One region of the Streptomyces sp. NPDC002888 genome, then DNA from elsewhere that is predicted to be linked to it. Evidence: riboswitches for the same ligand, from Rfam matches in the RefSeq annotation. Region 1 holds a riboswitch; each other region holds the start of a gene.
The links. A riboswitch is a leader RNA that binds a small molecule or an ion and turns the genes downstream of it on or off. The one in region 1 is predicted to bind thiamine pyrophosphate.

Region 1 (9,573 bases):
ACCGACGAAGCGGGAGTAGTCGGACCAGTTCATGCCGAACTGGAACTCCTGCACGATGCCGGTGACGACACCCATCGCGATGTTGATCAGGAAGAGCTTGCCCCAGAACTTCGTCGCCCTGAGGTACTTCTCCTTCTGTGTCCGGACCCAGGCGGTCTGGAGGCCCGCTGTGAGCGCGGCCAGCGAGATCGTCAGGGGGACGAACAGGAAGTGGTAGACGGTCGTGATGCCGAACTGCCAGCGCGCCAGGGTCTCCGGCGCCAAAGCCAGGTCCACGTCGCCGCTCCTTACTTCACACGCTTGTGAATGCGTTCACATTCACAAGCCATTATGCAGCACGTGTTTCCGGCCCTCCAAAGGGGGGCCCCCGTTTCACGTGAAACGGGGACCTGGTAGCCCCTCGCGAGCTCTACAGCGGGCCTTACAGCTCCTTCCGGAACCCTTCCGCCGCCTTCAGGAAGATGTCGTTCCCCTCGGTCTCCCCGACCGTCACCCGCACACCCTCACCGGCGAAAGGCCTGATCACAACACCTGCCTGCTCGCACGCCGCCGCGAAGTCGACCGTGCGCTCCCCCAGCCGCAGCCACACGAAGTTGGCCTGGGTCTCGGGGACCGTCCAGCCCTGGCCACGCAGCGCCTCGACCACGCGCGTGCGCTCACACACCAGGGAGCCGACCCGGCCGATCAGCTCGTCCTCCGCTCGCAGGGAGGCAATCGCCGCGTCCTGTGCGATTTGGCTCACACCGAACGGCACCGCCGTCTTGCGCAGCGCAGCCGCGACCGGCTCGTGGGCGATGGCGAAGCCCACCCGCAGCCCGGCCAGGCCGTACGCCTTGGAGAACGTCCGCAGGACGCAGACATTGGGGCGCTCCCGGTACAGCTCGACACCGTCGGGCACCTCGGGGTCGCGGATGAACTCCCGGTACGCCTCGTCGAGGACGACCAGGACATCGCCGGGCACCCGATCCAGGAACCGCTCCAGCTCGGCCCGCTTCACGACCGTGCCCGTCGGGTTGTTCGGGTTGCAGACGAAGATCAGCCGGGTCCGGTCGGTGATCGCCGCGGCCATCGCGTCCAGGTCGTGCACGTCACCCGGCGTCAGTGGCACCCGTACCGACGTCGCGCCGCTGATCTGCGTGATGATCGGGTACGCCTCGAAGGAGCGCCAGGCGTAGATCACCTCGTCGCCGGGTCCGGAGGTGGCCTGGACCAGCTGCTGGGCCACACCGACCGAACCGGTGCCGGTCGCCAGGTGGGAGAGCGGGACGGCGAAGCGCTCGGACAGCTCGTTCATCAGCCCCGTGCACGCCATGTCGGGGTACCGGTTGAAGTTGCAGGCCGCCGCCGTCACGGTCTCCATCACACCGGGCAGCGGCGGATAGGGGTTCTCGTTGGAGGACAGCTTGTACGCAACCGGGCCGCCGGCCGCGGCGGGCTTGCCCGGCTTGTAGGTGGGGATTCCCTCCAGCTCGGCGCGCAACTTGGGGCTCGTCTCGCTCACCGCAGTCCTCCTCATGACCACCGGCTTCCAATACTCCTCACCCTATGAGGATTGGGCGCCCCTGCGTACTGGTGAGCGGTAATCACCCTCGGCCCCGTCCGCATCAGGGGCATCGCCGAACGAAGCCGTACCAATCAGGGGGCGCGTCATACATATATCTATGCGCCGGTAGCTCACTCCGTGGCGCGCATCCCTCGTCAAGGTGAGTTGAGACCTCTTCGAAACATCGGAGAGTTGGCAGGCTCATGCGTGCTACCACGTCACGTACTGGGCTTGAAACGTTCAACTGGCTTCATTTCCAAGGCGGTTGATGCCATTTGGCCATGCAGAAACGTGCCTGTCAACGCGTGCATATGCGTCCGCCCTACCCCACCGCATGAGCCCTACTATCGGCTCGCCATGACAGCAGCAGGGAAGCATCAGGTGAGCCGCGCGGAAACCTCACGCCGAGGCAGCCGGTCGGGCCGAGCGGGCATCAGGGACGTGGCCGCCGCCGCCGGAGTCTCCATCACGACCGTCTCCGACGCCCTCAACGGCAAGGGCCGGCTCCCGGACGCCACCCGACGCCATGTCCGCGAGGTCGCCGACCGGCTGGGCTATCGCCCGTCGGCCGCGGCCAGAACCCTCCGAACCGGCAAGTCGGGCCTCATCGGCCTTACCGTGACGACGTACGGGGATGAACCTTTCACCTTCACCGAGTTCGCGTACTTCGCCGAGATGGCCCGCGCCGCGACCTCGGCCGCGCTCGCCCGCGGCTACGCGCTCGTCATCCTGCCGGCGACCTCCCGCCACGACGTGTGGTCGAACGTCGCCCTGGACGGCACGGTCGTCATCGACCCCTCCGACCAGGACCCGGTCGTCAGCGAACTGGTCCGCCAGGGCTTACCGGTCGTCTCCGACGGCCGCCCGGCCGGCGCGCTCCCGGTCACGGCGTGGGTCGACAACGACCACGAGGCCGCCGTCCTGGGCATCCTCGACCACCTGGCCGACGCAGGCGCCCGCCGCATCGGTCTGCTGACGGGGACGACGACGGACACGTACACCCACCTGTCGACCACCGCGTACCTGCGCTGGTGCGAGCGTGTGGGCCAGGATCCGGTGTACGAGGCCTACCCGGCGCACGATCCGTGCGCGGGCGCCGTCGCCGCCGACCGGCTGCTCGCCCGGCCCGACCGCCCCGACGCCGTCTACGGACTGTTCGACCCCAACGGCACCGATCTGCTCGCCGCCGCCCGCCGCTACGGTCTGCGCGTTCCGGACGACCTGCTGCTGGTCTGCTGCAGCGAGTCCACCGTGTACGCCAACACCGAGCCGCCCATCACCACGCTCTCCCTCAAGCCGCGCCGCATCGGCACGGCGGTGGTCCAGCTCCTCATCGACGCCATCGAGGGGGTCGAGTCGGACCAACCGGTCGAGCAGGTGATACCGACCGAGCTGATCGTGCGCACCTCCTCCCAGCGTCGTCCGCCGCGGACGACGGTCAGCCCACCGCGGGCGCCCGAGGAGGAGTAGCGCGGGGGTGTGGTCCGCGATGTGGCCAGGCTGTGCCCGGGGGTGGACGAAGCCCGGCCCAATCGGGGCGAAAGCCGCGTGGAACGGGAGCCCTGCCCCGATTCACCACCCCTGGGTCATCACACAGCGCGATCCGCATTCCTATGATGGGCCCACGACACCCGCGGGCCGCTGCGACCAGGCAGTCCGATGCGGTGCAGATGCGGCGCGATGGTGGAGGGGTCTGATGACTCAGGGGGCCGGTCAGGGACCCGAGGTGGAGCGCACGGCGACGTTGCGCGACTTCCGGGTGCCCGCATACGTCCACGAGACCGGTCCGTACGCCCCCAGCACCCACCCGGGCGACGCGATGCGCCCGGTCGAGGAGCCGTTGGAGCACCCGGAGGGGTACACCCCCACACAGCGCGATCTGCCGGTCATCAACCGGGGTGACACGCTCCAGGTGACGGTTGACCCGGCCGTGGCCGCGGCCCCGCAGGCCGCCACCGGCCAGGGCCCCCTCTACGTCGTCGGCGACGTGCACGGCTACATCGACGAGTTGGTGGCCGCCCTGCAGGAGAAGGGGCTGATCGACGCCGCGGGCGAGTGGAGCGCGGGCACCGCGCGGCTGTGGTTCCTCGGCGACTTCACCGACCGCGGTCCCGACGGCATCGGCGTCATCGACCTAGTGATGCGGCTGTCCGCCGAGGCCGCCGCGGCCGGCGGCTACTGCAAGGCCCTCATGGGCAACCACGAGCTGCTGCTGCTCGGCGCCAAGCGGTTCGGCGACACCCCCGTCAACTCCGGCGCGGGTACCGCCACCTTCCAGGCGGCCTGGCTGCTCAACGGCGGCCAGAAGTCCGACATGGACCGCCTCCAGGACCACCACCTGCAGTGGATGGCCCGCCTCGACGCCGTCGAGGAGGTCGACGGACACCTGCTCGTGCACTCCGACACGACCGCCTATCTCGACTACGGCGACTCGATCGAGGCGGTCAACGACACGATCCGCGAGACGATCACCCGCAACGACGCGGACGAGGTGTGGGACCTCTTCCGCAAGTTCACCAAGCGGTTCTCCTTCCGCGACGAGGGCGGTGCCGACGCCGTACGCTCCCTGCTCGACATGTACGGCGGCACCCGCATCGTCCATGGCCACAGCCCCATTCCGTACCTGCTCGGCGAGGTCGGCTCCGAGGAGGGCGAGGACTCGGGCGGTCCCGTGGTCGTAGGACCGCACGTCTACGCCGACGGGCTGGCCATCGCGATGGACGGCGGGGTGACCATGGCCGGAAAGCTGCTGGTCCAGCAACTTCCGCTGGATATCTGAACGTTCACCGGGCAGGCGTCCCCCGACGTCGGAACGGCGGGCGACGGCGCAGGCCAGGGGCCAATTTCCGCAAACCCCCTGTCACCGTGTGCCGTCACCGCTCTACCATCGCCTTATCCGTAGCAGGCTCCCCTCCGTTTCTGCCCGACGGCTCGTTGGCATGCGAGCCCCAAGCCCTACGGAGCATCGGGGGATGCACATGAACAGCGTTCCGCAGCACCTGCACAGCGAGGACCGCCAGGAGTACGAGCGGATCCTCGACGAGGCGCTGCGCTCCGCACCACACCGCCCGGAACTGGCCGCTGTGGGACAGCGGCTCAACCCCGAACAGCTGCGCACCATGGCGCTCAACGCCACCGCACTCATCACGGCGGCCGCGGCGACCGAGTACCAGCACTACGTGAAGGTCCGCGAGGAACTGCGCCATCCGGCGCCGTCCACCCCGTCGTCGGCCCGCGACTCCGGCTCCTCGGAGCCGGACGTGGGCACGACGGGGCTCGCCGCCACCATGGGCCAGGTCGCCGAGACCGCCGGCGCGGGCGCCGTCGCCGTCGTCGCGGTCCTGGCCCCCGTCCTCGCCGGAACGGCCGCGGCGATCTTCCTGCTCGTGGGTTACATCCTGAAGATGCTCGCCCCCGAGCCGGCCTTCGCCCAGACCCTGCTCACCGCCGGTTGGGTGTTCGGCGCCATGACCGCGGCCGCGATCCTCGTCGCCACCGTCGGGCTGCTGCTCACCGCGCTGCGCAACCGCCCCTCGCCGTCGGAGGGTCCGGACGGCGAGCTGAACGAGGAGGTGACGCGGGCCAGGGATGCCTGGGGCGAGGCACTCCTGGAGCGCGGCGTCCTGCCGTTCCTGCGGGACGCCCTGGCCGACCCCGGCACCACCGCCGCACTGCACCGCACGGCCCCGCCGACGCCGACCGGTCGCATCCCGCACCTCGGATACGGCCGTCCCGGCTTCACCAGCCCCGCCGACGACGGAGCCCGCGGCTCACGACCGAGCTTCTCGAGCCCGGACTACACCAGCCCGGACTTCGGGGGCCCGGAACACCAGCCGGAGTAGCCCTCGGCTTGCGCCCCCGCCCAGGGGAGCGCAAGCCACACCGGGTCACGCCGGGTCAAGCCCGAGTCAGTCGGCCGTGCGCCACAACGGCCTCGGGGTCCGCTCCGGGGGTTCGTGGGGACATCCCGGACGGCACCACGAGTCGCCGTCGGCAGCATGACGGGCCATGGCTTCTCTCTCCCGACCCTCCCTCATGGGTGGTTGTGCCGCCGGTGCCCTGCTGGCTGCGACCGGAAGCGCCCCGTTCGCATGGTGGATGGCAGTCCGGCCCGCTACAGCATGGGCCTGCAGACGGGCGTTCGGCGGCGCGGGCCCACTCACTTGTCGGGCTCAGTCCGCGAGCGGCAGATACACCCGGTTCCCGCGCGCCGCGAACTCCTTCGACTTCTGCAGCATCCCCTCAGCGGCCTCCTCAGCCGTCGCCCCCGCAGCCGCCGTACCGCCGAACCGCTCTGTGATGCTTTGGCTGATCTTCATGGAGCAGAACTTGGGCCCGCACATCGAGCAGAAGTGAGCCGTCTTGGCGGGCTCGGCCGGCAGTGTCTCGTCGTGGAACTCCCGTGCCGTGTCCGGGTCGAGGGCCAGGTTGAACTGGTCCTCCCACCGGAACTCGAAGCGGGCGTCGGACAGCGCGTCGTCCCACTCCTGCGCACCGGGGTGCCCCTTGGCGAGGTCGGCTGCGTGGGCGGCGATCTTGTAGGTGATGACACCGGTCTTGACGTCGTCACGGTTGGGCAGGCCCAAGTGCTCCTTGGGCGTGACATAGCAGAGCATGGCCGTGCCCCACCAGGCGATCATCGCGGCACCGATGCCGGACGTGATGTGGTCGTACGCCGGCGCGACGTCCGTCGTCAGCGGGCCGAGCGTATAGAACGGAGCTTCATCGCAGATCTCCTGCTGAAGGTCGATGTTCTCCTTGATCTTGTGCATCGGGACATGTCCCGGGCCCTCGATCATGGTCTGTACGTTGAAACGCTTGGCGATCGTGTTGAGTTCCCCGAGCGTGCGCAACTCCGCGAACTGCGCCTCGTCATTGGCGTCGGCGATCGAACCGGGCCGCAGACCATCGCCCAGCGAGTACGTGACGTCGTAGGCGGCGAGGATCTCGCAGAGTTCCTCGAAGTTCTCGTACAGGAACGACTCCTGGTGGTGCGCGAGGCACCAGGCCGCCATGATCGAGCCGCCGCGCGAGACGATCCCGGTCTTGCGGTTGGCGGTGAGCGGGACGTACGGCAGGCGGACACCCGCGTGGACCGTCATGTAGTCCACGCCCTGCTCGGCCTGTTCGATGACGGTGTCCTTGTAGATCTCCCAGGTCAGTTCCTCGGCCTTGCCGTCGACCTTCTCCAACGCCTGGTAGAGCGGCACCGTGCCGATGGGGACGGGGGAGTTGCGCAGCACCCACTCGCGAGTGGTGTGGATGTTGCGGCCGGTGGACAGGTCCATGACCGTGTCGGCGCCCCAACGGGTCGCCCAGGTCATCTTCTCGACCTCCTCCTCGATGGAGGACGTCACCGCGGAGTTGCCGATGTTGGCGTTGACCTTCACCAGGAACCGCTTGCCGATGATCATCGGCTCGATCTCCGGGTGGTTCACGTTGGCCGGCAGCACCGCGCGACCCGCCGCGATCTCCTCGCGCACCACCTCGGGAGAAACGTTCTCCCTGATGGCCACGTACTCCATCTCGGGTGTGATCTCGCCCCGGCGCGCGTACGCGAGCTGTGTCACCGCCCTGCCGTCGCGGCTGCGGCGTGGCTGCCGGGGCCGTCCGGGGAAGACCGCATCGAGGTTGCGCAGTCCGCCACGTGGTGACGTGTGCTTGATCCCGTCGTCCTCGGGACGGACGGGACGGCCCGCATACTCCTCGGTGTCACCCCGGGAGGTGATCCAGTTCTCCCGCAGCGGTGTCAGGCCCCTGCGGACATCGGTGTCGACGAGCGAATCGGTGTACGGGCCCGACGTGTCGTACAGCGTGACCGTCTGCCCGTTGGTGAGGTGCACCTGACGCACCGGCACCCGCAGATCGGGGCGTGAGCCCTCGACGTACGCCTTGTGCCAGCCGTTGGACTTCCCGGTCTCCCCGCTGACGGAGTTCTGCGTGGAGGCAGGCGTGCGCGCGTCCTTGTTGGTCATGAGACCTACTCCCTACGCCGGCATTACCCGGTAACAGGTTCGGCGGTCGACGCAGCGGTTTCCGTCGGGCGGCGTTTCATGGGAAACATCACGTGTTCCACGTGAAACATCGCTAAGACGGAGGTCAGCGCCCTCTCAGCCCGGTGCTCCGAGCTCCCGCGTGTGCAAAGGTGCCTCCACGCTAGCGTCCTTTGTGGCGCGGTGAACAGTGGGCCTCGGTCGTTCTTGCGATGATCGGTCGGTGACCACGAGAGAGCAGTACCCGTTCCCGCCGCACGAGCCGCCCCGCCGACCTGGCGGCGGAAACGGCAACGGGCGTGGGGACGCGCCTGGTTTCGGCGACGGGCACGATCAGCGAGCCGCGTTCGGTGGCGGCCAGGCCCGCGGGTCCGGCCATGACGTCGGCCAGGACTACGACTTCGCCGGCGGGCCCGAGCACGGTCGCAGAGTCGGCGGGCAGGGGCATGGTCCCGGCGGTGGTGACACACAGGGACACGGCGTCGGCGGCCGACAGGTGCGCGAGCCCGGCGGTGGTGATGGCCGCTGGGGGCCCGGCCCAGAAGGCGGCCGCGGGCCGGGGGCCGGTGGTGGGGACGGCCACGACTCCGGTGGCGGGCACGGCCACGACTCCGGTGGCGGGCACGGGCACGGGTCCGGCGGCAGCGGTCACGGTCACTCGCACAGTCACAGCCACGGTCCGGCCGCCCCCGTCTCCAGGCATCTCCGCAAGGTCATCGCGGCGATCCTGATCCCGTTCGGCGCGGCGGTGGTCATCGGACTCGCGGTGCTGTGGCCCGGAGGAGCCCCGGCGCACGAGCGCACCGGGGTCGGCTTCGACCGGCAGACCCAGCAGGCCACGGTCACCAAGGTCGAGAGCGTGAGCTGCAAGTCGGTGAACGCGTCGGGGGACAACCCGACCGGCGACACCTCCACAGCCGAGGGGTCCTCGGCACAGCAGCAGGCGAACGGCACCTGCAAGAAGGCGACAATCCGGGTCGACACCGGCGACGACAAGGGCCGTACGTTCACGGAGATCGTCCAGCCGGACCAGTCACGGCAGCTGGACGAGGGCGAGAAGGTCGTGGTCGCCTACGAACCCTCGGCGCCGAAGGACCTCCAGTACTCGGTCACCGACGTCAACCGCCGCCTCCCGATGACGGTGCTCGCCGGAATCTTCGCCCTCGCCGTCGTCGTCGTGGGACGGCTGCGCGGTGTCATGGCGCTGGTCGCGCTGGCCATCAGCTTCCTGCTGCTGAACTTCTTCATCCTGCCCGCGATCCTGCAGGGTTCGAACCCGCTGGTCGTGGCCGTGGTGGGGTCGAGCGCCATCATGCTGGCCGCCCTCTACCTGTGCCACGGCCTGTCGGCCCGTACCTCTGTGGCCGTACTGGGCACTCTGATCTCGCTGCTGCTGATCGGCATCCTCGGTTCGGTGTTCATCGACTGGGCCGCGCTCACCGGGAACACCGACGACAACACCGGTCTGATCCACGGCCTGTACCCCGAGATCGACATGAGCGGTCTCCTGCTGGCAGGCGTGATCATCGGCTCGCTCGGTGTCCTCGACGACGTGACGGTCACCCAGACCTCGGCGGTCTGGGAGCTGCACGAGGCCAACCCGACGATGGGCTGGCGGGCGCTGTACCGCGCCGGTATCCGCATCGGCCGCGACCACATCGCGTCCGTCGTCAACACGCTCGTCCTCGCCTACGCGGGCGCCGCGCTGCCCCTGCTGCTGCTCTTCTCGATCGCGCAGAGCAGCGTCGGCACGGTCGCCAACAGCGAGCTGGTCGCAGAGGAGATCGTCCGCACGCTGGTGGGCTCGATCGGCCTCGTCGCGTCCGTGCCGGTCACCACGGCCCTGGCGGCCCTGGTCGTCTCGGCCGACCGTCAGGGAGCGGCGGCACCCGCGGTACCGGCCACCGCGGACACGGGGCCGATTCCGGTACGCGGCGCGAGGGGACGGCGGCGCAAGCGCTGAGGAGGCCGGGCGCCGGGGCGCCGCCCCGCGCCGCCTCCGAGGAGAGGCCACCCCACCTCCGAAAGAAGAAGCGT
Region 2 (9,573 bases), on a different contig from region 1:
TATTCGATGCCAATGGAGCGTACAGCGGACGGATCGTCTTTTGCTGTGAGGATCCGCTCTTTCAGCGCCGACGGGAAGGCGGCGTTGGTGAGCGACGGCACACGCTGCAACGTCTTCACGCTGGCGATCGGCATGACCTCGGGGATGATCGGGGTGTCGCAGCCGGCCGCCGCGACGCGGTCCCGCAGTCGCAGGTAGTCCTCGGGCTGGAAGAACATCTGAGTGATGGCGTAGTCCGCGCCCGCGCGGCACTTGTCGACGAAGTGGCGGACATCGCTGTCCCACTCGCTGGAGCGCGGGTGCATCGCGGGGAAGGCCGCCACGCCCACGCAGAAGTCGCCGGACGCCTTGATGAGTTCGACGAGCTCGGCGGCGTACGCCAGGCCCTGCGGGTGGGGCACCCACTCGCCCATCGGGTCGCCCGGCGGGTCACCGCGCAGGGCCAGCATGTTGCGGATCCCCGCGTCGGCGTACTGGCCGATGATGTTGCGCAGGTCGGCGACCGAGTGGTCGACCGCCGTGAGGTGGGCGATCGGCGTGAGGGTGGTGTCCGAGGCGATGGCTTCGGTCGCCTTGACCGTGCCCGCGCGGGTGGAGCCGCCCGCGCCGTAGGTCACGGAGACGAAGTCGGGTGCCACGGCCTCGACACGGCGCAGCGCGTTCCACAGGTTCCGCTCGCCCTTCGGGGTCTTCGGGGCGTAGAACTCGAACGAGAACGTCGTTTTGCCGGTCGCGAGCATGTCACGAACGGTGCGCGCGTGGTCCGTCCTGGTGGATGCGGTTCCGAGGGCCATACCCGCAGGTTAGTCAGGGGGCGACGGTCCCCCAACCGGATGCTGGAAATTTGCCCGCTTTGCCGGTTTGTTGTCCACCCATCGGACAAACGGCCGGGATCCGGGCGGTCAGGCCTGCCGGAGCCGCTTGGCGAACTCGCTCGCCGCCGCCCCCGGGTCGTCCGCCTCCGTGAGCGCGCGGACGACGACCACACGCCGGGCGCCCGCCTCCAGCACCTCGTCGAGGTTGCTCAGGTCGATGCCGCCGATGGCGAACCAGGGGCGGTCGGTCCCCAGGGCGGCCGTGTGGCGGACCAGGTCGAGGCCGGGGGCGGGGCGACCGGGCTTGGTGGGGGTCGGCCAGCACGGGCCGGTGCAGAAGTAGTCCACGCCCTCCTGGACGGCGGCCGCGGCGGCCTCCGACTCGGTGTGCGTGGAGCGGCCTATGAGTACGTCGTCGCCGAGGACGGCGCGGGCGGCGGGCACCGGGAGGTCTCCCTGGCCCAGGTGCAGGACGTCCGAGGCGGCGGCGTGGGCGACGTCCGCGCGGTCGTTGACCGCGAGCAGCCTGCCGTGCCGGGCGCAGGCGTCGGCGAAGACCTCGAGGTGCTCCAGCTCCTCGGCGGCCTCCATGCCCTTGTCGCGCAGCTGCACGATGTCGACACCGCCGGCCAGGACCGCGTCCAGGAACTGCGGCAGGTCGCCCTGGCGCGTGCGGGCGTCCGTGCACAGGTAGAGACGGGCGTCGGCGAGCCGGGCGCGGGCGGTGTCGGGCATGCGTGTGTCCCCCCGTGGTGTGGCGTACGGGCCCGCGGGCCCGTACGCCGGGTGGTTGTTCGAATCAGCGGGTCAGACGGCGAGCGCCTGGGCGCGGCGCTTCACCTCCGTACCGCGATTCTCGCTCAAAGCCTGCGCGGGGGTGCCGGGCAGGGTCGGGTCGGGGGTGAAGAGCCACTCCAGCATCTCTTCGTCCGTGAAGCCGTCGTCCCGCAGGAGCGTCAAGGTGCCGGACAGGCCCTTGACGACCTTGTCCCCGTCGATGAAGGCGGCGGGGACGTGCAGTGCGCGGTTCTCGCCACGGCGTACGGCGATGAACTGGCCGTCCTTGACCAGCTGCCGCACGCGCGTCACCTCGACGTCGAACCTTTCGGCGATGTCGGGCAGGGTGAGCCAGGCGGGGACGAGAGCATCGATCTTTGCGTCAATCTCGGTCACGTCATCAAGACTGCCATCCCGGACTGACAGTGGGTAGCCGGGCACGTCCCTCCGGGGGGATACCGGGTGCGGGACGAGCCTCCTCGTCACGCCGTCGCGGCCTTCAGCGGGCGTGCCGGGTCCGTCAGGAGCTCCGGGTTCATCGGGGTGCCCGACTCGATCAGCCGCCTCCCCTGGGCCAGGTCCCTCGGGCGGCCCACCGCCAAAAGGGCGACCAGGCGGTTCTCCCGGAGCCAGCAGACCGTCCAGGCCGGGCCGGAGGGGTCGCCGCGCCACAGGGTGGTGTCGGCGGCCGGGTGGTGACCGGCGTACTGGACGAAGCGGCCGAACTGCTCGGACCAGAAGTACGGGACCGGGTCGTAGACCACCGGGGGCTCGCCGGAGGGGCCGCCGATGATGTTCGCGGCGACCGTGCGCGGACCCTGGAGGGCGTTGTCCCAGTGGTGGACCAGCAGTCGCTGTCCGTAGCGCGCCGAGGGGAAGGAGGCGCAGTCGCCGACCGCGTACACGTCCGCCGCGGAGGCGCGCAGCCGCTCGTCGGCCACGACCTCGCCGTGTGCGCCGGTCTCGATGCCGGAGCCGGCCAGCCAGGCCGTGGCGGGCCGGGCGCCGATGCCGACGACGACGGCGCCCGCGGCCAGCCTGGTGCCGTCGTCGAGCACCACCGCGCCGGGCTCGACGTGCGCCACGCGCGCGTGCGTCCGCAGCACCGTGCCGCTGTCGCCGTACCAGGCGGCCATCGGGGCGGCGACCTCCGCGGGCAGCGCGCCCGCGAGCGGCCGGTCCGCGGCCTCGACGACGGTCACCGCGCAGCCGGCCTCGCGCGCGGCGGTGGCGAACTCCGCCCCGATCCAGCCGGCGCCGACGACCACGATGTCGCGCTGCCGCGCGAGGACGGGCCGCAGTCGCTCGGCGTCGTCGAGGGTGCGCAGCAGGTGCACGCCGGGCACGCCCTCCGCGCCCGGCAGCCGGATCGGTTCGGCACCGCTCGCGAGGACCAGTACGTCGTAGGGCACCGGCCCGGTGGCGGTGTCCAGTTCGTGGTCGCCCGGGCGTACGCCGAGCACCTCACGCCCCAGGTGGAGCTCGATGCCGAGCCCCTCGAAGTCGATGTCGAAGGCGGAGCCCTCGGACTTGCCGAGCAGGACGGCCTTGGACAGCGGCGGCCGGTCGTACGGCTGGTGGGGCTCCGCGCCGATCAGCGTCACCGTGCCGGTGAAGCCCTGCTCCCGCAGGGCGACCGCGGCCTGCACCCCGGCCATGCCCGCGCCGACGACGACCACGCGCCGTTCCCCCGACGTGCCCCGCTCCTGTGTCTGCTCGCTCACCTGATCACCATAGACAACTGACCATCCGTCAGTCAGCTGTCGGTCAGCGGTCGAGTTCCGTGACCTGTTCCACCACACTCGTGCCCCGGCCGGGCTGCGACTCCCACGCCCAGGTCTCCTCCAGGCGCACCCGGCCGTCGGGCAGTTCCACGACGGTCGACTCGCAGTGCCCCGACGACGTCGTCCCGTCGTGCTTCAGCTGCACGTACCGGAAGTCCAGCCGGTCGCCCTCACGCGTACCCACCAGATGCCCGCGCACCACGTCGCCGCCCGCGTACTCGGCCCAGATCTCCCCGTCCTTCTCGTGGTACGTGAACCGGGTGCTCGTGCCCACCTGACCTGGGGCCTGGTCGGCGACGGGGGCGAGGACGAGGCCGTCCAGTGAGCGGGACATGGCGTGAGGCTCCCTACAAGTGCGCTGCTCCGAGGGCTAGGGTGGCCACCGTAAAGCACACGCGGGAGCCCGGCGCACCGGGCTGAGAGGGAGGCTGGCGGCCTCCGACCGTACGAACCTGATCCGGGTCATGCCGGCGAAGGGAGGGGCTGGACGCCCATGTCGCGTACGTCCGACACCTCAGACGTCCTGGTCGTCGGGGGCGGAATCATCGGTCTGGTCACCGCGTGGCGGGCCGCTCAGCGGGGGTTCGCCACGGCCGTGGTGGACCCCGAGCCTGGCGGTGGGGCCGCGCAGGTGGCGGCCGGGATGCTCGCCGCGGTCACGGAACTGCACTACGGCGAGCAGACCCTGCTCGGCCTGAACCTGGAGTCGGCCCGCCGCTACCCCGACTTCGCGGCCGAGCTCACGGAACTCACCGGGCACGAACTCGGCTACCGCCGCAACGGCACCCTCGCCGTCGCGCTGGACGCCGACGACCGCGCCCACCTGCGCGAACTGCACGCCCTGCAACGGCAGTCGGGGCTGGAGTCGGAGTGGCTGTCCGGGCGGGACTGCCGGCGCCTGGAGCCGATGCTCGCGCCGGGGGTGCGCGGCGGGCTGCGGGTGGACGGCGACCACCAGATCGACCCGCGGCGGCTCGCCGGGGCGCTGGTGTCCGCGTGCGAGCGGGCGGGCGTGGTCTTCCACCGCACCTGGGTCGACCGGCTCACCGTCCTACGGGAGCGGGCGGCCGGTGTCGTCACGCGCGACGGCGTCGCGCTGGGCGCGGGGCAGGTGGTGCTCGCGGCCGGCAGCCTCAGCGGACGGCTCGCGGGCGTCCCGGACGACGTCCTGCCGCCCGTACGGCCCGTGAAGGGGCAGGTGCTGCGGCTGACCGTGCCGAAGCGGTACGCGCCGTTCCTGAGCCGGACCGTGCGCGCGGTGGTCCGCGGCAGCCAGGTCTACCTGGTGCCGCGTGAGAACGGCGAGCTGGTCGTCGGCGCGACCAGCGAGGAGCTCGGCTGGGACACGACGGTGACCGCGGGCGGGGTGTACGAGCTGCTGCGCGACGCCCACGAGCTGGTGCCGGGCATCACCGAGCTGCCGCTGACGGAGACCCGCGCGGGGTTGCGTCCCGGCTCGCCCGACAACGCGCCGCTGCTCGGTCCGACCGAGCTGGCGGGGCTGCTGCTGGCCACCGGGCACTACCGCAACGGCGTGCTGCTCACGCCGGTCACCGGCGACGCCCTGGCGCATGCCCTGGCCACCGGTGAACTCCCCGACGAGGCCCGCCCCTTCACCGCCCGCCGCTTCGGCACCGCCGCACTCACGGAGCAGCCCGTATGAACATCCCGGTCACCATCTCGGTCAACGGCGAGCGTCGCGAGGTCGCACCGGGTACGGCCCTCGACACGCTGGTGAAGTCCCTCACCGCCGCGCCCTCCGGGGTGGCCGCGGCGCTCAACGAAACCGTCGTCCCGCGCGCGCAGTGGTCCGCCACACCCCTCTCCGAGGGAGACCGCGTCGAAGTCCTCACCGCAGTCCAAGGAGGCTGAACCATGGCCGACGATCCCTTTGTCCTCGGTGGCACGTCCTTCACGTCCCGGCTGATCATGGGTACGGGGGGCGCGCCCAGCCTGGAGGTGCTGGAGCGGTCGCTGGTCGCGTCCGGGACCGAGCTGACGACGGTCGCGATGCGGCGGGTGAACCCGTCGGTGCACGGTTCGGTGCTGTCGGTGCTGGAGAAGCTCGGGATCCGGGTGCTGCCGAACACGGCGGGGTGCTTCACCGCGGGTGAGGCCGTGCTGACGGCGCGGTTGGCGCGGGAGGCGCTGGGCACCGATCTCGTGAAGCTGGAGGTCATCGCCGACGAGCGGACGCTGCTGCCGGATCCGATCGAGTTGCTGGACGCGGCGGAGACGTTGGTCGACGACGGGTTCACGGTGCTGCCGTACACGAACGACGACCCGGTGCTGGCGCGGAAGCTGGAGGACGTGGGCTGTGCGGCGATCATGCCGCTCGGCTCGCCGATCGGCTCCGGGCTCGGCATCCGCAACCCGCACAACTTCCAGCTGATCGTGGAGCACGCGCGTGTGCCGGTGATCCTGGACGCGGGGGCCGGTACGGCGTCGGATGCGGCGCTGGCGATGGAGCTGGGGTGTGCGGGGGTGATGCTGGCGTCGGCGGTGACGCGGGCGCAGGAGCCCGAACTGATGGCGGCGGCGATGAAGCACGGGGTGGAGGCGGGGAGGTTGGCCCGGTTGGCGGGGCGGATTCCCCGCCGCCACTTCGCGCAGGCGTCGTCTCCTGCGGAGGGGTTGGCCGTGCTGGATCCCGAACGGCCCGCTTTCTGAGCCGCCCCCTCCGCCGTCTCCTCTGTGACGTGTGAAGCCGTAACGTGTGAAGCGTCACAGGTCGGCTGCAGTCGTGGCGCGATACGGATGTAGCCGCAGGGGTGTCAGTTGTGGCTCGTACACTCGCCTGCGTGGATACGACCCTTCAGGACCCTCTCGTCGGGCAGGTGCTCGACGGCCGTTATCGCGTCGACGCGCGGATCGCCGTCGGTGGGATGGCCACGGTCTACCGGGCCCTGGACACCCGCCTCGACCGCGTCCTCGCGCTGAAGGTGATGCACCCGGCGCTCGCGGCCGACGGCACCTTCGTCGAGCGGTTCATCCGGGAGGCGAAGTCGGTGGCCCGGCTCGCCCACCCCAACGTCGTGCAGGTCTTCGACCAGGGCGCCGACGGGTCGTACGTCTATCTCGCCATGGAGTACGTCGCCGGCTGCACCCTGCGTGACGTGCTGCGCGAGCGCGGGGCGCTGCAGCCGCGTGCCGCGCTGGACATCCTGGAGCCGGTGCTGGCCGCGCTCGGCGCCGCGCACCGCGCCGGGTTCGTGCACCGGGACATGAAGCCCGAGAACGTGCTGATCGGGGACGACGGCCGGGTCAAGGTGGCCGATTTCGGGCTCGTGCGGTCCGTGGACACCGTCACCACCACCACCGGCGCCGTGCTCGGCACCGTGTCGTACCTCGCGCCCGAGCAGATCGAGAACCAGGGCTCCGCCGATCCCCGCGTCGATGTGTACGCGTGCGGTGTCGTCTTCTACGAGATGCTGACCGGCGAGAAGCCGCACGACGCGGACTCGGCCGCCGTGGTGCTCTACAAGCACCTCCACGAGGACGTCCCGCCGCCGTCGGCGACGGTGCCGGGGCTGCCGTACGAGCTGGACGAGCTGGTCGCCTCGGCGACCGCCCGCAATCCCGACGTGCGCCCGTACGACGCCGTGGCGCTGCTCGCGCAGACCCGGCAGGCCCGCGAGGCGCTCAGCGCGGACCAGCTCGACGCGCTGCCGCCGCAGGCGGTCACCGCGGAGCACGACAACGCGGACGACCGTACGAGTGTGATCCCGCGCTCGCTGACGGTGCCGCGGCTGCTGCCCGTCAACCCCGTCAACGAGGACGCCGGGCCGGAGGTGCACCGCACCAGCCGTCTGGAGATGCCGCCTCCTCCTCCGCCGCCTCCCGGGCGGCGCCTGCCGCGGCGCGGTGTGATCTCGATCGTCGCCGCCCTGCTGCTGGTCCTCGGCGTCGGCGCGGGCGTCTGGTACATCAACTCCGGCCAGTTCACCAAGGTCCCGGCGCTGCTGACGAAGACCGAGGCGCAGGCCCGGGACCGGCTGGAGGAGTCCGGGCTCGAGGTCGGCAAGGTCAGCCACGCCTACAGCGACACCGTCAAGCGCGGCACGATCATCAGCACCGACCCTGCGCCCGGCACCCGCATCCGCGACAACGACTCCGTGGCGTTCACCCTCTCCGACGGCCCCGAGACGGTCAACGTGCCCGACGTGAAGGGCGCCCGCCTGGCCAAGGCCAAGGCCCTGCTGAAGTCGGACGGCCTGGAGCCCGGCATGGTCACCGAGGCGTTCAGCGAGGACATCGGCAAGGGCCTGGTGATCCGCACGAACCCCGCCGAAGGCACCGAGCGGCGGGCGGGCTCGGCGATCGCGATCGTCGTCAGCAAGGGCGCCCCGGTCGACGTCCCGGACGTCACCGGCGAGTCCCTGGAGGACGCCAGGGCCGAGCTGCAGGAAGCCGGCCTGAAGGTGAAGGTCGCCTCCGAGGAGGTCACCTCGGACGAGTTCGACAAGGGCCAGGTCGCCGCACTGTCACCCGAGGCCGACAGCCGGGTCGCCGAGGGCGACACGGTGACGCTGACGCTGTCCAAGGGCCCGGAGATGATCGAGGTCCCGGACGTGGTCGGTGACAGCGTCGACGACGCCAAGCAGCAGCTGGAGTCCGCCGGTTTCCAGGTCAAGGAGGACCGCGGGCTGCTCGGGCTGTTCGGCGACACCGTCAAGAAGCAGTCCGTGGACGGCGGCGACACCGCACCCAAGGGGTCGACGATCACGATCACCATCCGGTGAGGGCGCTCACGTCCGCGGTGGACGGGCGGGGCCGTGCGGCATGACACCCTGAACGGGTGACACAACAGCAGCACAGCCCCACCCGCAACCCCGTCGGCGGTCATGTCCCCGTGGCCGGCGGACTGCACTCGGTGGGGCTGACGTACGCCCACGACCTCAAGGCCGAGACCGTGCAGGTCTTCGTCGCCAACCCGCGCGGCTGGGCCACGCCCTCCGGTGATCCCCGGCAGGACGAGGCGTTCCGTGCGACCTGCGCGGCCGAGTCGATCCCGGCGTACGTGCACGCGCCGTACCTGATCAACTTCGGCTCGCACACCGAGGCGACCGTGGAGAAGTCCGTGGAGTCGCTGCGGCACTCGCTGCGCCGCGGGCGGGAGATCGGCGCGCTCGGCGTGGTCGTGCACACCGGGAGTGCGACCGGGGGCCGGGAGCGGTCCGTGGCGCTGAAGCAGGTCAGGGAGTACCTGCTGCCGCTGCTCGACGAGCTCTCCCACGACGACGATCCGTTCCTGCTGCTCGAGTCCACCGCCGGGCAGGGTTCCTCGCTCTGCTCACGGACCTGGGACTTCGGGCCGTACTTCGAGGCGCTGGACGCGCACCCGAAGCTGGGTGTCTGCCTGGACACGTGTCACATCTTCGCGGCCGGTCACGACCTGACCGGGCCGAGCGGCATGCACCAGACGCTCGACCTGCTGGTGGAGACCGTCGGCGAGGGACGGCTGAAACTGATCCACGCCAACGACTCCAAGGACGTGGTCGGCGCCCACAAGGACCGGCACGAGAACATAGGCGCCGGGCACATCGGCGAGGACCCGTTCCGGGCGCTGATGACCCACCCGGCCACCGCGGGCGTACCGCTGATCATCGAGACGCCCGGCGGCAAGGAGGGGCACGCGGCGGATGTCGAGCGGCTGAAGAAACTCAGGGACGGATAGCGCGTTACAGGAATACCCCCCGGGGGTATCTTGTCGGTGCCCGACGCAGGAGCTACACCTGACATTGGGGGCGCGCATGGAACACGAGACGCACGCGGCACACGCTCATCAGCACGAGGCGCAGGCCGTCGCCACCTGGGCGATGGCCGTCCAGGCCACCCTTCACTGCCTCACCGGGTGTGCCATCGGCGAGGTGCTCGGCATGGTGATCGGCACCGCGCTGGGCTGGGCCAACCTGCCGACGACCGTGCTGGCGGTCATCCTGGCGTTCTTCTTCGGCTACTCCCTGACGCTGCGCGGCGTCCTGAAGGCGGGTGTCGGCCTCCGGGCCGCCATCCGGGTGGCGCTGGCCGCGGACACGCTCTCGATCGCCGTGATGGAGCTGATCGACAACGGTGTGCTCGTGCTGTGGCCGGGCGCGATGGACGCCGGCCTCGGCACCGTGCTGTTCTGGGTGACGCTGACCATCTCCCTGGCCATCGCCTTCGTGGCCACCACCCCGGTCAACAAGTGGATGATC
Region 3 (9,573 bases), on a different contig from region 1:
TGGGAGGAGCGTGGCGCAGTCCGGTCGATCATGGCGGGATCTGTGGACTACCGCCCGGTTGTGGACATCGGCGTCACCCGGCGCCTTCCGGGTCCCGTACACTTCTTCTGGCGATCCGGGTCACCGGGTCGACTTCGCACGCCCCGGTACGAGGCGGTCGGCAACGGCCCGTACGTATCAAGCGCCCCTCGGTCCTTCGTGGCACGGCGCGTCGCGGGCGTCAGGCGCGGGAGCCGTCCGGCATCCGCGACAACCGAGAAACTCAAGGAGATACGGCCATGGCCGTCGTCACGATGCGGGAGCTGCTGGAGAGCGGCGTCCACTTCGGTCACCAGACCCGTCGCTGGAACCCGAAGATGAAGCGCTTCATCTTCACCGAGCGCAACGGCATCTACATCATCGACCTGCTCCAGTCGCTGTCGTACATCGACCGCGCCTTCGAGTTCGTCAAGGAGACCGTCGCCCACGGCGGCACGGTCATGTTCGTCGGCACGAAGAAGCAGGCGCAGGAGGCCATCGCCGAGCAGGCCACCCGCGTCGGCATGCCCTACGTCAACCAGCGCTGGCTGGGCGGCATGCTCACCAACTTCTCGACCGTCTACAAGCGTCTGCAGCGCCTCAAGGAGCTCGAGCAGATCGACTTCGAGGACGTCGCCGCGTCCGGTCTGACCAAGAAGGAGCTTCTCGTGCTCTCGCGCGAGAAGGCCAAGCTGGAGAAGACCCTCGGTGGTATCCGCGAGATGTCCAAGGTTCCCAGCGCCGTCTGGATCGTGGACACCAAGAAGGAGCACATCGCGGTTGGTGAGGCCCGGAAGCTCAACATTCCGGTCGTCGCGATCCTCGACACCAACTGCGACCCCGACGAGGTCGACTACAAGATCCCGGGCAACGACGACGCGATCCGCTCCGTCACCCTGCTCACCCGTGTGATCGCCGACGCGGTCGCCGAGGGCCTCATCTCCCGCTCCGGTGTCGCCACCGAGGGCAAGGGCGACAAGGCCGCGGGCGAGCCGCTGGCCGCGTGGGAGCGCGACCTGCTCGAGGGCGAGAAGAAGGCCGACGAGGCCGAGGCCCCTGCCGCCGAGGGTGAGAAGCCGGCCGAGGCCGCTGCTGAGGCCCCCGCTGCCGAGGCCCCCGCCGAGGAGGCTCCGGCTGCTGAGGCCCCCGCCACGGAGGCTCCGGCCACCGAGGCCCCGGCTGCCGAGGCCGAGCAGGCCTGACCCGTCAGCGTCCGTGGTGACGGCGGGAGCGGTACTGCACCCACTAGCGCCTCCGGCGCGGTGAAAACCGCTCCCGCCGTTCACCCGTAGGTCAGCGGAGAGTCGGCGGCCCCCGTTACTCCATGGGGGTTGTAGACCCCGTAGATCTTCGATCTTCCAGACTTCGAGAGAGATTCACAGACTCATGGCGAACTACACCGCCGCCGACGTCAAGACGCTCCGTGAGCTCACGGGCGCCGGCATGATGGACTGCAAGAAGGCGCTGGACGAGGCCGAGGGCAACGTCGACAAGGCCGTCGAGGCGCTCCGTATCAAGGGCCAGAAGGGCGTCGCCAAGCGCGAAGGCCGCTCCGCCGAGAACGGCGCCGTGGTCTCGATCATCGCCGACGACAACTCCTCCGGTGTCCTCGTCGAGCTGAAGTGCGAGACGGACTTCGTCGCCAAGGGCGACAAGTTCCAGGCCGTGGCCAACACCATCGCCGAGCACGTCGCCAAGACCTCCCCGGCCGACCTCGAGGCCCTGCTCGCCTCCGAGATCGAGCCCGGCAAGACGGTCCAGGCGTTCGTGGACGAGGCCAACGCCAACCTGGGCGAGAAGATCGTCCTGGACCGCTTCGCGCAGTTCGCCGACGGCTTCGTGACCGCGTACATGCACCGCACGATGCCCGACCTGCCCCCGCAGATCGGTGTCCTCGTCGAGCTGGACAAGCCGAACGCCGACGTCGCCAAGGGCATCGCCCAGCACATCGCCGCCTTCGCGCCGAAGTACCTCTCCAAGGAGGAGGTGCCGGCCGACGTCGTCGAGTCCGAGCGTCGCATCGCCGAGGAGACCACCCGCGCCGAGGGCAAGCCCGAGGCCGCGATCGCCAAGATCGTCGATGGTCGTCTCAACGGCTTCTTCAAGGACGCCACGCTGCTCGGTCAGCCGTACGCGCTCGACAACAAGAAGTCGGTCCAGAAGGTCCTGGACGAGGCCGGTGTCACCCTGAAGCGCTTCTCGCGCATCAAGGTCGGCATCTGAGTCCGTACCGCGATCGACGCGCGACCCCGATAGGGTCGTATGCAGTTGTCAGCGGGTGACGGACGACAGCAGATCTGACGAGGAGGCCATTGCCGAGCATGGGTTGCGAACGACACCCCACCGGCAATGGCCTTCTTCGTATGTGCGACAGGTGAAAGAGGCGGGATCCCCATGACCACCAAGGCCCAGAAGAGCGACGACGGCAAAGTACGCGGCCGGTACATGCTGAAGCTGTCCGGAGAGGCCTTCTCCGGTGGTGGGGGCCTGGGCGTGGACCCCGACGTGGTGCACAAGATCGCCCGCGAGATCGCGGCCGTCGTACGGGACGGCGCACAGGTCGCCGTCGTCATCGGCGGCGGCAACTTCTTCCGTGGCGCCGAACTCCAGCAGCGCGGCATGGACCGCGCCCGCTCGGACTACATGGGCATGCTCGGCACCGTGATGAACTGCCTCGCCCTCCAGGACTTCCTGGAGAAGGAGGGCATCGACAGCCGGGTCCAGACCGCCATCACCATGGGCCAGGTCGCCGAGCCGTACATCCCGCTGCGCGCCGTGCGCCACCTGGAGAAGGGCCGCGTGGTCATCTTCGGCGCCGGTATGGGCATGCCGTACTTCTCCACCGACACCACCGCCGCCCAGCGCGCCCTGGAGATCGACGCCGAGGCGCTGCTGATGGGCAAGAACGGCGTGGACGGGGTCTACGACTCCGACCCGAAGACCAACCCGGACGCCGTCAAGTTCGACTCCCTCGGCTACGGCGAGGTCATCACCCGCGAACTCAAGGTCGCCGACGCCACCGCCGTCACCCTGTGCCGCGACAACAAGCTCCCGATCCTCGTCTTCGAGCTTCTGGCGGAGGGCAATATCGCGCGCGCCGTCAGGGGTGAGAAGATCGGCACGCTTGTGGGTGACCAGGGCAGCCGGGACTGACCACGGACCCTGACCGGGGGTGGACAATGTCCTGCCGGTCGGGAACCGTGCAGAAAGAAGACGCGACGCAGCCGGCCGCCGCCACCGCCAAGGAACCGCAGCCGGGCCTACTCAAGACACGCAGGAGCAAGTGGTGATCGAAGAGACCCTCCTCGAGGCCGAGGAGAAGATGGAGAAGGCCGTCGTGGTCGCCAAGGAGGACTTCGCCGCGATCCGTACCGGCCGTGCGCACCCGGCGATGTTCAACAAGATCGTGGCCGACTACTACGGCGCGCCGACGCCGATCAACCAGCTGGCTTCGTTCTCCGTGCCGGAGCCGCGCATGGCGGTCGTGACCCCGTTCGACAAGAGCGCGCTGCGCAACATCGAGCAGGCGATCCGCGACTCCGACCTCGGCGTCAACCCGAGCAACGACGGCAACATCATCCGTGTGGTGTTCCCCGAGCTGACCGAGGAACGCCGCCGCGAGTACATCAAGGTCGCCAAGGGCAAGGGCGAGGACGCCAAGGTGTCGATCCGCTCCGTCCGCCGCAAGGCCAAGGACGCCATCGACAAGCTGATCAAGGACGGCGAGGTCGGCGAGGACGAGGGCCGTCGTGCGGAGAAGGAGCTCGACGACACCACGGCGAAGTACGTCGCCCAGGTGGACGAGCTCCTGAAGCACAAGGAGTCGGAGCTGCTCGAGGTCTGATGAACGACTCTTCCTGGGGCGCTCCGCCACAAGCCGGGTCACACACCGGGTACTGGGGACCGTCCGACCAGGGGCCTGTCCAGGGCGCTGCCCCGGCGGGTCCCGCATACGATGCGCCTGAGGCGCAGCAGACTCGCCCCATGCCCATCGTGCCCGACGTGCCCGCATACGGCGGAAACCAGGATGACGATCGGGGGGCCGCTCGGCTGAGCGGCCCCTTGTTCCGCAACGAGACGCCGCAGGCCCAGCCCTACGGGTCGTACGACACGCCGCAGGCACAACCCTACGGGGCGGTGCCGCAGAATCCGGAGCCCATGCCCGACGCCCCTCAGCCGGCGCCCGCACCGCAGAAGAAGAGTGCGGGCCGCGACCTGAGCGCGGCCATAGGGGTCGGGGTCGGCCTCGGTGCGGTGATCGTCGCGTCGCTGTTCATCGTCAAGGCCGTGTTCGTCGGCGTGGTCGCCGTCGCCGTCGTGGTGGGTCTGTGGGAGCTGACGAGTCGGCTCGCGGAGCGCAAGGGCATCAAGGCGCCCGTGGTGCCGCTCGCGATCGGTGGCGCGGCCATGGTCGTCTCCGGTTATGCGCGGGGAGCCGAGGGCGCGTGGGTCGCCATGGCGCTCACAGCGTTGGCGGTACTCGTATGGCGTATGACGGAGCCGCCCGAGGGCTACCTCAAGGACGTCACGGCGGGCGTCTTCGCCGCGTTCTACGTCCCGTTCCTCGCCACGTTCGTCGCGATGATGCTGACGGCCGACGACGGCCCGTGGCGCGTCCTGACGTTCCTGGTCCTCACGGTCGTCAGCGACACCGGCGCGTACGCCGTCGGCTGGCGCTTCGGCAAGCACAAGCTCGCGCCGCGCATCAGCCCCGGCAAGACCCGCGAGGGCCTGCTCGGCGCGGTCACCTTCGCCATGGTCGCCGGGGCACTGTGCGCGGAGTTCCTGATCGACGACGGCACGTGGTGGCAGGGCCTGCTCCTGGGCCTGGCCGTCGCGGTCAGCGCGACACTGGGCGACCTCGGCGAGTCGATGATCAAGCGGGACCTCGGCATCAAGGACATGGGCACCCTGCTGCCGGGGCACGGCGGCATCATGGACCGGCTGGACTCGCTGCTTCCGACGGCTCCCGTGGTCTGGCTGCTGCTTGTGATCTTCGTGGGGTCCGGGTGACCCGCAGCATGTATGCGGCTTGAGCGAGCCCCCGTCCTTCGGCAGGACGGGGGCTCGCTCTTTCGCAGGGGGACGGCCGAGTGGGACTATTCCGGTATAAGCCCCCAAAGGGAGCATGATCGCCTGGAAGGAGGCGGGCATCATGTCCGACTTCCGAGAAGTGGTCGACGTCGACCGCAGCCCCGAGGACGTCTGGGAGTACATCATCGACCCCGCCCACCTGCCGGAATGGCAGGAGAGCGCCGTCGCCGTGGAGCAGTTGGGTGAGGGCCCGATCCACGTCGGCTCCCGCCTGCGCATCACCCGGCACGTCGGTCGCCGCGACATGCCGTTCCTGATGGAGTTCACCGAGTGCGACCCGCCGCACGCCTGGGGTCTGCGCGCAGTGGAGGGCCCCGTCCGGCCGCGCGTCCACGGCGAGATCACCCCGCTCGACGACGGCCGCCGCTCCCGCGTGACGATGGAGATCGACCTCGAAGGGCGCGGCGTCGGCAAGATCCTCCTCCCCCTCGTCGTCCGCCCGCAGGTCCGCAAGGAACTCCCGCGCGACGAGCAACTGCTCAAGCAACGCCTGGAGCACACCACCGCGTAATTCACGTCACCGGCGCCGCGATGCCACTGCCGCGGATCCCGCCATGGGACGGCCCGGGTCACCCAAGTGGATCTGCGACACTGGTACAGCCATGCCTAAGCCCGGAGAACTCACATTCGTCGCCCCCCGCGGAGCCCAGAAGCCGCCGCGGCATCTAGCTGATCTCACGCCTGCCGAGCGCAAGGAGGCGGTGGCCGAGATCGGGGAGAAGCCGTTTCGTGCCAAGCAGCTCGCGCAGCACTACTTCGCGCGGTACGCGCACGACCCGGAGCAGTGGACCGACATCCCGGCGGCCGCGCGTCCCAAGCTGCAGGAGGCGCTGCTTCCCGAGCTGATGACGGTCGTGCGGCATCTGTCGACCGACCAGGGCACCACGCGCAAGACGCTGTGGCGGCTGTTCGACGGGACGCTGGTCGAGTCGGTGCTGATGCGGTACCCGGACCGGGTGACCATGTGCATCAGCTCGCAGGCGGGGTGCGGGATGAACTGCCCGTTCTGTGCGACCGGGCAGGCGGGTCTGGACCGGAATCTGTCCACCGCCGAGATCGTCCACCAGATCGTGGACGGGATGCGGGCGCTCAGGGACGGCGAGGTGCCCGGTGGGCCGGCCCGGCTGTCCAACATCGTCTTCATGGGCATGGGTGAGCCCCTCGCCAACTACAAGCGGGTCGTGCAGTCCATTCGCGCCCTCACCGACCCCGCGCCGGACGGGCTCGGGCTCTCGCAGCGGGGCATCACCGTCTCGACGGTCGGGCTGGTCCCTGCGATCCACCGGTTCGCCGACGAGGGCTTCAAGTGCCGCCTCGCCATCTCGCTGCACGCGCCCGACGACGAGCTGCGTGACACCCTCGTCCCCGTGAACACGCGGTGGAAGGTGCGCGAGGTCCTCGACGCCGGCTTCGACTACGTCGAGAAGTCCGGGCGCCGGCTGTCCATCGAGTACGCGCTGATCCGGGACATCAACGACCAGGCCTGGCGCGGTGACCGGCTCGGCCGACTGCTCAAGGGCAGGCCCGTGCACGTCAACCTGATCCCGCTGAACCCGACGCCGGGGTCCAAGTGGACGGCCTCGCGGCCGGAGGACGAGAAGGCGTTCGTCGAGGCGATCGCTGCCCATGGTGTGCCTGTCACGATCCGGGACACCCGTGGACAGGAGATCGACGGGGCATGTGGTCAGCTCGCGGCCACCGAGCGGTAGTCTGAGCCGGCACAACTTCATATCAGCCATACATCTGCATATTCCGACAGGGGAGCGCCACAGCGCTGAGAGTGCGGCACCGGCCGCAGACCCTCTGAACCTCGCCCAGGTCATTCTGGGTAGGAAGTTCGGTCTCCACTCAAGCTGTTGCGCCCTGCCCGGGCACCGGTGAAACGTTCCGCCGTTGCCCGGGCAGGGCCGCGTCTCTTCCTGGTCACCCCAGGAGGAATCCAGTGAGCATCACCAAGAAGGCCACGGCCCTGGCCGTCGGACTCGGCCTGGTCACGCTGTCCGCGTGCGGGTCGTCCGACGATCAGGGGTCCGGCGACTCCGGCTCCAAGACCGTCACCCTGGTCAGCCACAACTCGTGGGCCGTCTCCAAAAGCGTCCTCGCGGACTTCGAGAAGCAGTCCGGCTACAAGGTCAAGGTCCTTGAGGACGGCGACGCCGGCCAGGCCGTCAACAAGGCGATCCTGACCAAGGACAACCCGCAGGGCGACGTCTTCTTCGGCGTCGACAACACCCTGCTGTCCCGGGCCCTGGACAACGGGCTGTTCCAGTCGTACGAGGCCAAGGGGCTCGACCAGGTCGACGAGCAGTACCAGCTCGACAAGGACAAGCACCGGGTCACCCCGGTCGACTACGGCGACATCTGCGTCAACTACGACAAGAAGTACTTCGCGGACCACAAGCTGACCCCGCCGGCCTCCTTCGACGACCTGGCCAAGCCCGCGTACAAGAACCTCCTCGTCACCGAGAACGCCTCCACCTCCTCGCCCGGCCTCGGCTTCCTGCTCGCCACCGCCGCGAAGTACGGCGACGAAGGCTGGCAGGACTACTGGAAGAAGCTCAAGGCCAACGGCGTGAAGGTCGTCGACGGCTGGGAGCAGGCGTACAACGAGGAGTTCTCCGGGTCCGCCGGCGGCAAGAAGGCCAAGGCCGACCGGCCGCTCGTCGTCTCCTACGCCTCCTCGCCGCCCGCCGAGGTGATCTACGCCGACCCCAAGCCGACGACCGCGCCCACCGGCGTGGCGACCGGCACCTGCTTCCGCCAGACCGAGTTTGCGGGGCTGCTGAGCAACGCCAAGAACACCAAGGGCGGCAAGGCGCTCGTCGACTTCCTGGTGTCGAAGGAGTTCCAGGAGGACATGCCGCTGAACATGTTCGTCTACCCGGTCCTCGCCGGGGCGAAGGTGCCCGCCGAGTTCACCGAGTTCGGGCCCGCCGCCAAGGATCCCGAGACCATGGACCCGTCGAAGATCGCCGACAACCGTGACCAGTGGGTCAAGTCGTGGACCTCGCTCGTACTCAAGTAAAGGCCAACGCTCGCGGGAGCGCGGCGCGGCTCGGGCTCATGGCCCTGCCCGTCGTGTTCTTCGGGCTCTTCTTCGCCTACCCCGTCGCCGCGATCGTCGCCCGGGGGCTAGACACCGACGGCGGCTGGCAGTTCGGGCGGCTGGCGGACGTGCTGGGGCGGTCGGACATCCGGCACGTCCTGTGGTTCACCACCTGGCAGGCCGTCGCCTCCACCGCGCTCACCCTGCTGATCGCGCTGCCGGGCGCGTATGTCTTCGCCCGCTTCGACTTCCCCGGCAAGCAACTCCTGCGGGCGGTCGTCACCGTGCCCTTCGTGCTGCCGACGGTCGTCGTCGGTACGGCCTTCCTGGCGCTGGTCGGGCGCGGCGGGCTGCTCGACGAGCTGTGGGGCGTACGCCTCGACACCACCGTGTGGGCGATCCTGCTCGCGCACGTCTTCTTCAACTACGCGGTCGTCGTACGCACCGTCGGCGGACTGTGGGCACAGCTCGACCCGCGGCAGGAGGACGCGGCGCGGATGCTGGGCGCGTCGTCCGTGAAGGCCTGGCGAAGCGTCACCCTGCCGGCGCTCGCGCCCGCCGTGGCCGCCGCCGCGCTGATGGTCTTCCTGTTCACGTTCACCTCCTTCGGTGTGGTGCAGATCCTCGGTGGGCCCACCTTCTCCACGCTGGAGGTGGAGATCTACCGGCAGACCTCGGAGATCTTCGACCTGTCCACCGCCGCCGTCCTCACCCTCGTGCAGTTCGTGGCGGTGGGCGCGATCCTCGCCGTGCACGCCTGGACCGTACGGCGGCGGGAGACCGCGCTGCGGCTGGTGGACGCGTCGGTGACGGCGCGGCGGCCGCGTGGGGCGGGGCAGTGGGCGCTGCTGGCCGGCGTCCTGGCCACGATCCTCGTGCTGCTGGTGCTGCCGCTCGCCGTGCTCGTGCAGCGGTCGCTGGACGCGCCCGACTTCGGCTACTACCGGGCGTTGACGTCGGCGGACGGGGGAGTGTTCCTGGTTCCGCCGATCGACGCGATCGGCAACTCGCTGGAGTACGCCGTCGCCGCCACCGCCATCGCCGTGGTGATCGGCGGACTCGCCGCCGCCGCGCTGACCCGGCGGGACGCGGGCCGCTTCGTACGCGGCTTCGACGCGCTGCTGATGCTGCCCCTCGGCGTCTCCGCGGTGACCGTCGGCTTCGGTTTCCTGATCGCCCTCGACGAGCCCCCGCTGAATCTGCGTGCCTCCTGGATCCTGGTGCCGCTCGCGCAGGCACTCGTGGGCGTGCCGTTCGTCGTACGGACCATGCTGCCGGTGCTGCGGGCGGTGGACGTACGGCTGCGGGAGGCGGCGGCCGTGCTCGGGGCGTCGCCGTGGCGGGTGTGGCGGGAGGTCGACCTGCCGATGGTGCGGCGGGCGCTGCTCGTCGCGGCCGGGTTCGCCTTCGCGGTG

Region 2: it holds a riboswitch for thiamine pyrophosphate, as region 1 does, so the genes downstream of both, thiO (glycine oxidase ThiO) here and thiC (phosphomethylpyrimidine synthase ThiC) in region 1, are expected to answer to the same signal.
Region 3: it holds a riboswitch for thiamine pyrophosphate, as region 1 does, so the genes downstream of both, ACFYWX_RS10775 (thiamine ABC transporter substrate binding subunit) here and thiC (phosphomethylpyrimidine synthase ThiC) in region 1, are expected to answer to the same signal.

What each region holds. Positions count from the first base shown of each region.
Region 1 covers NZ_JBIAPU010000023.1:94,142-103,714, forward strand. Annotated here, with positions in the region: gene ACFYWX_RS32570 (cytochrome ubiquinol oxidase subunit I) at 1-276, opposite strand, end outside; gene hisC (histidinol-phosphate transaminase) at 422-1,501, opposite strand; gene ACFYWX_RS32580 (LacI family DNA-binding transcriptional regulator) at 1,901-3,013, shown strand; gene ACFYWX_RS32585 (metallophosphoesterase) at 3,240-4,322, shown strand; gene ACFYWX_RS32590 (hypothetical protein) at 4,516-5,385, shown strand; gene thiC (phosphomethylpyrimidine synthase ThiC) at 5,716-7,518, opposite strand; TPP riboswitch at 7,511-7,688, opposite strand; gene ACFYWX_RS32600 (YibE/F family protein) at 8,033-9,499, shown strand.
Region 2 covers NZ_JBIAPU010000007.1:355,800-365,372, forward strand. Annotated here, with positions in the region: gene metF (methylenetetrahydrofolate reductase [NAD(P)H]) at 1-794, opposite strand, end outside; gene thiE (thiamine phosphate synthase) at 903-1,550, opposite strand; gene ACFYWX_RS14850 (Rv2175c family DNA-binding protein) at 1,623-1,988, opposite strand; gene ACFYWX_RS14855 (NAD(P)/FAD-dependent oxidoreductase) at 2,075-3,316, opposite strand; gene ACFYWX_RS14860 (hypothetical protein) at 3,360-3,710, opposite strand; TPP riboswitch at 3,762-3,872, shown strand; gene thiO (glycine oxidase ThiO) at 3,870-5,039, shown strand; gene thiS (sulfur carrier protein ThiS) at 5,036-5,248, shown strand; gene ACFYWX_RS14875 (thiazole synthase) at 5,252-6,046, shown strand; gene pknB (Stk1 family PASTA domain-containing Ser/Thr kinase) at 6,178-8,118, shown strand; gene ACFYWX_RS14885 (deoxyribonuclease IV) at 8,175-9,053, shown strand; gene ACFYWX_RS14890 (DUF4396 domain-containing protein) at 9,130-9,573, shown strand, end outside.
Region 3 covers NZ_JBIAPU010000005.1:244,759-254,331, forward strand. Annotated here, with positions in the region: gene ACFYWX_RS10735 (M23 family metallopeptidase) at 1-1, opposite strand, end outside; gene rpsB (30S ribosomal protein S2) at 279-1,220, shown strand; gene tsf (translation elongation factor Ts) at 1,405-2,241, shown strand; gene pyrH (UMP kinase) at 2,413-3,171, shown strand; gene frr (ribosome recycling factor) at 3,305-3,862, shown strand; gene ACFYWX_RS10760 (phosphatidate cytidylyltransferase) at 3,862-5,031, shown strand; gene ACFYWX_RS10765 (SRPBCC family protein) at 5,174-5,623, shown strand; gene rlmN (23S rRNA (adenine(2503)-C(2))-methyltransferase RlmN) at 5,715-6,821, shown strand; TPP riboswitch at 6,860-6,965, shown strand; gene ACFYWX_RS10775 (thiamine ABC transporter substrate binding subunit) at 7,055-8,137, shown strand; gene ACFYWX_RS10780 (ABC transporter permease) at 8,176-9,573, shown strand, end outside.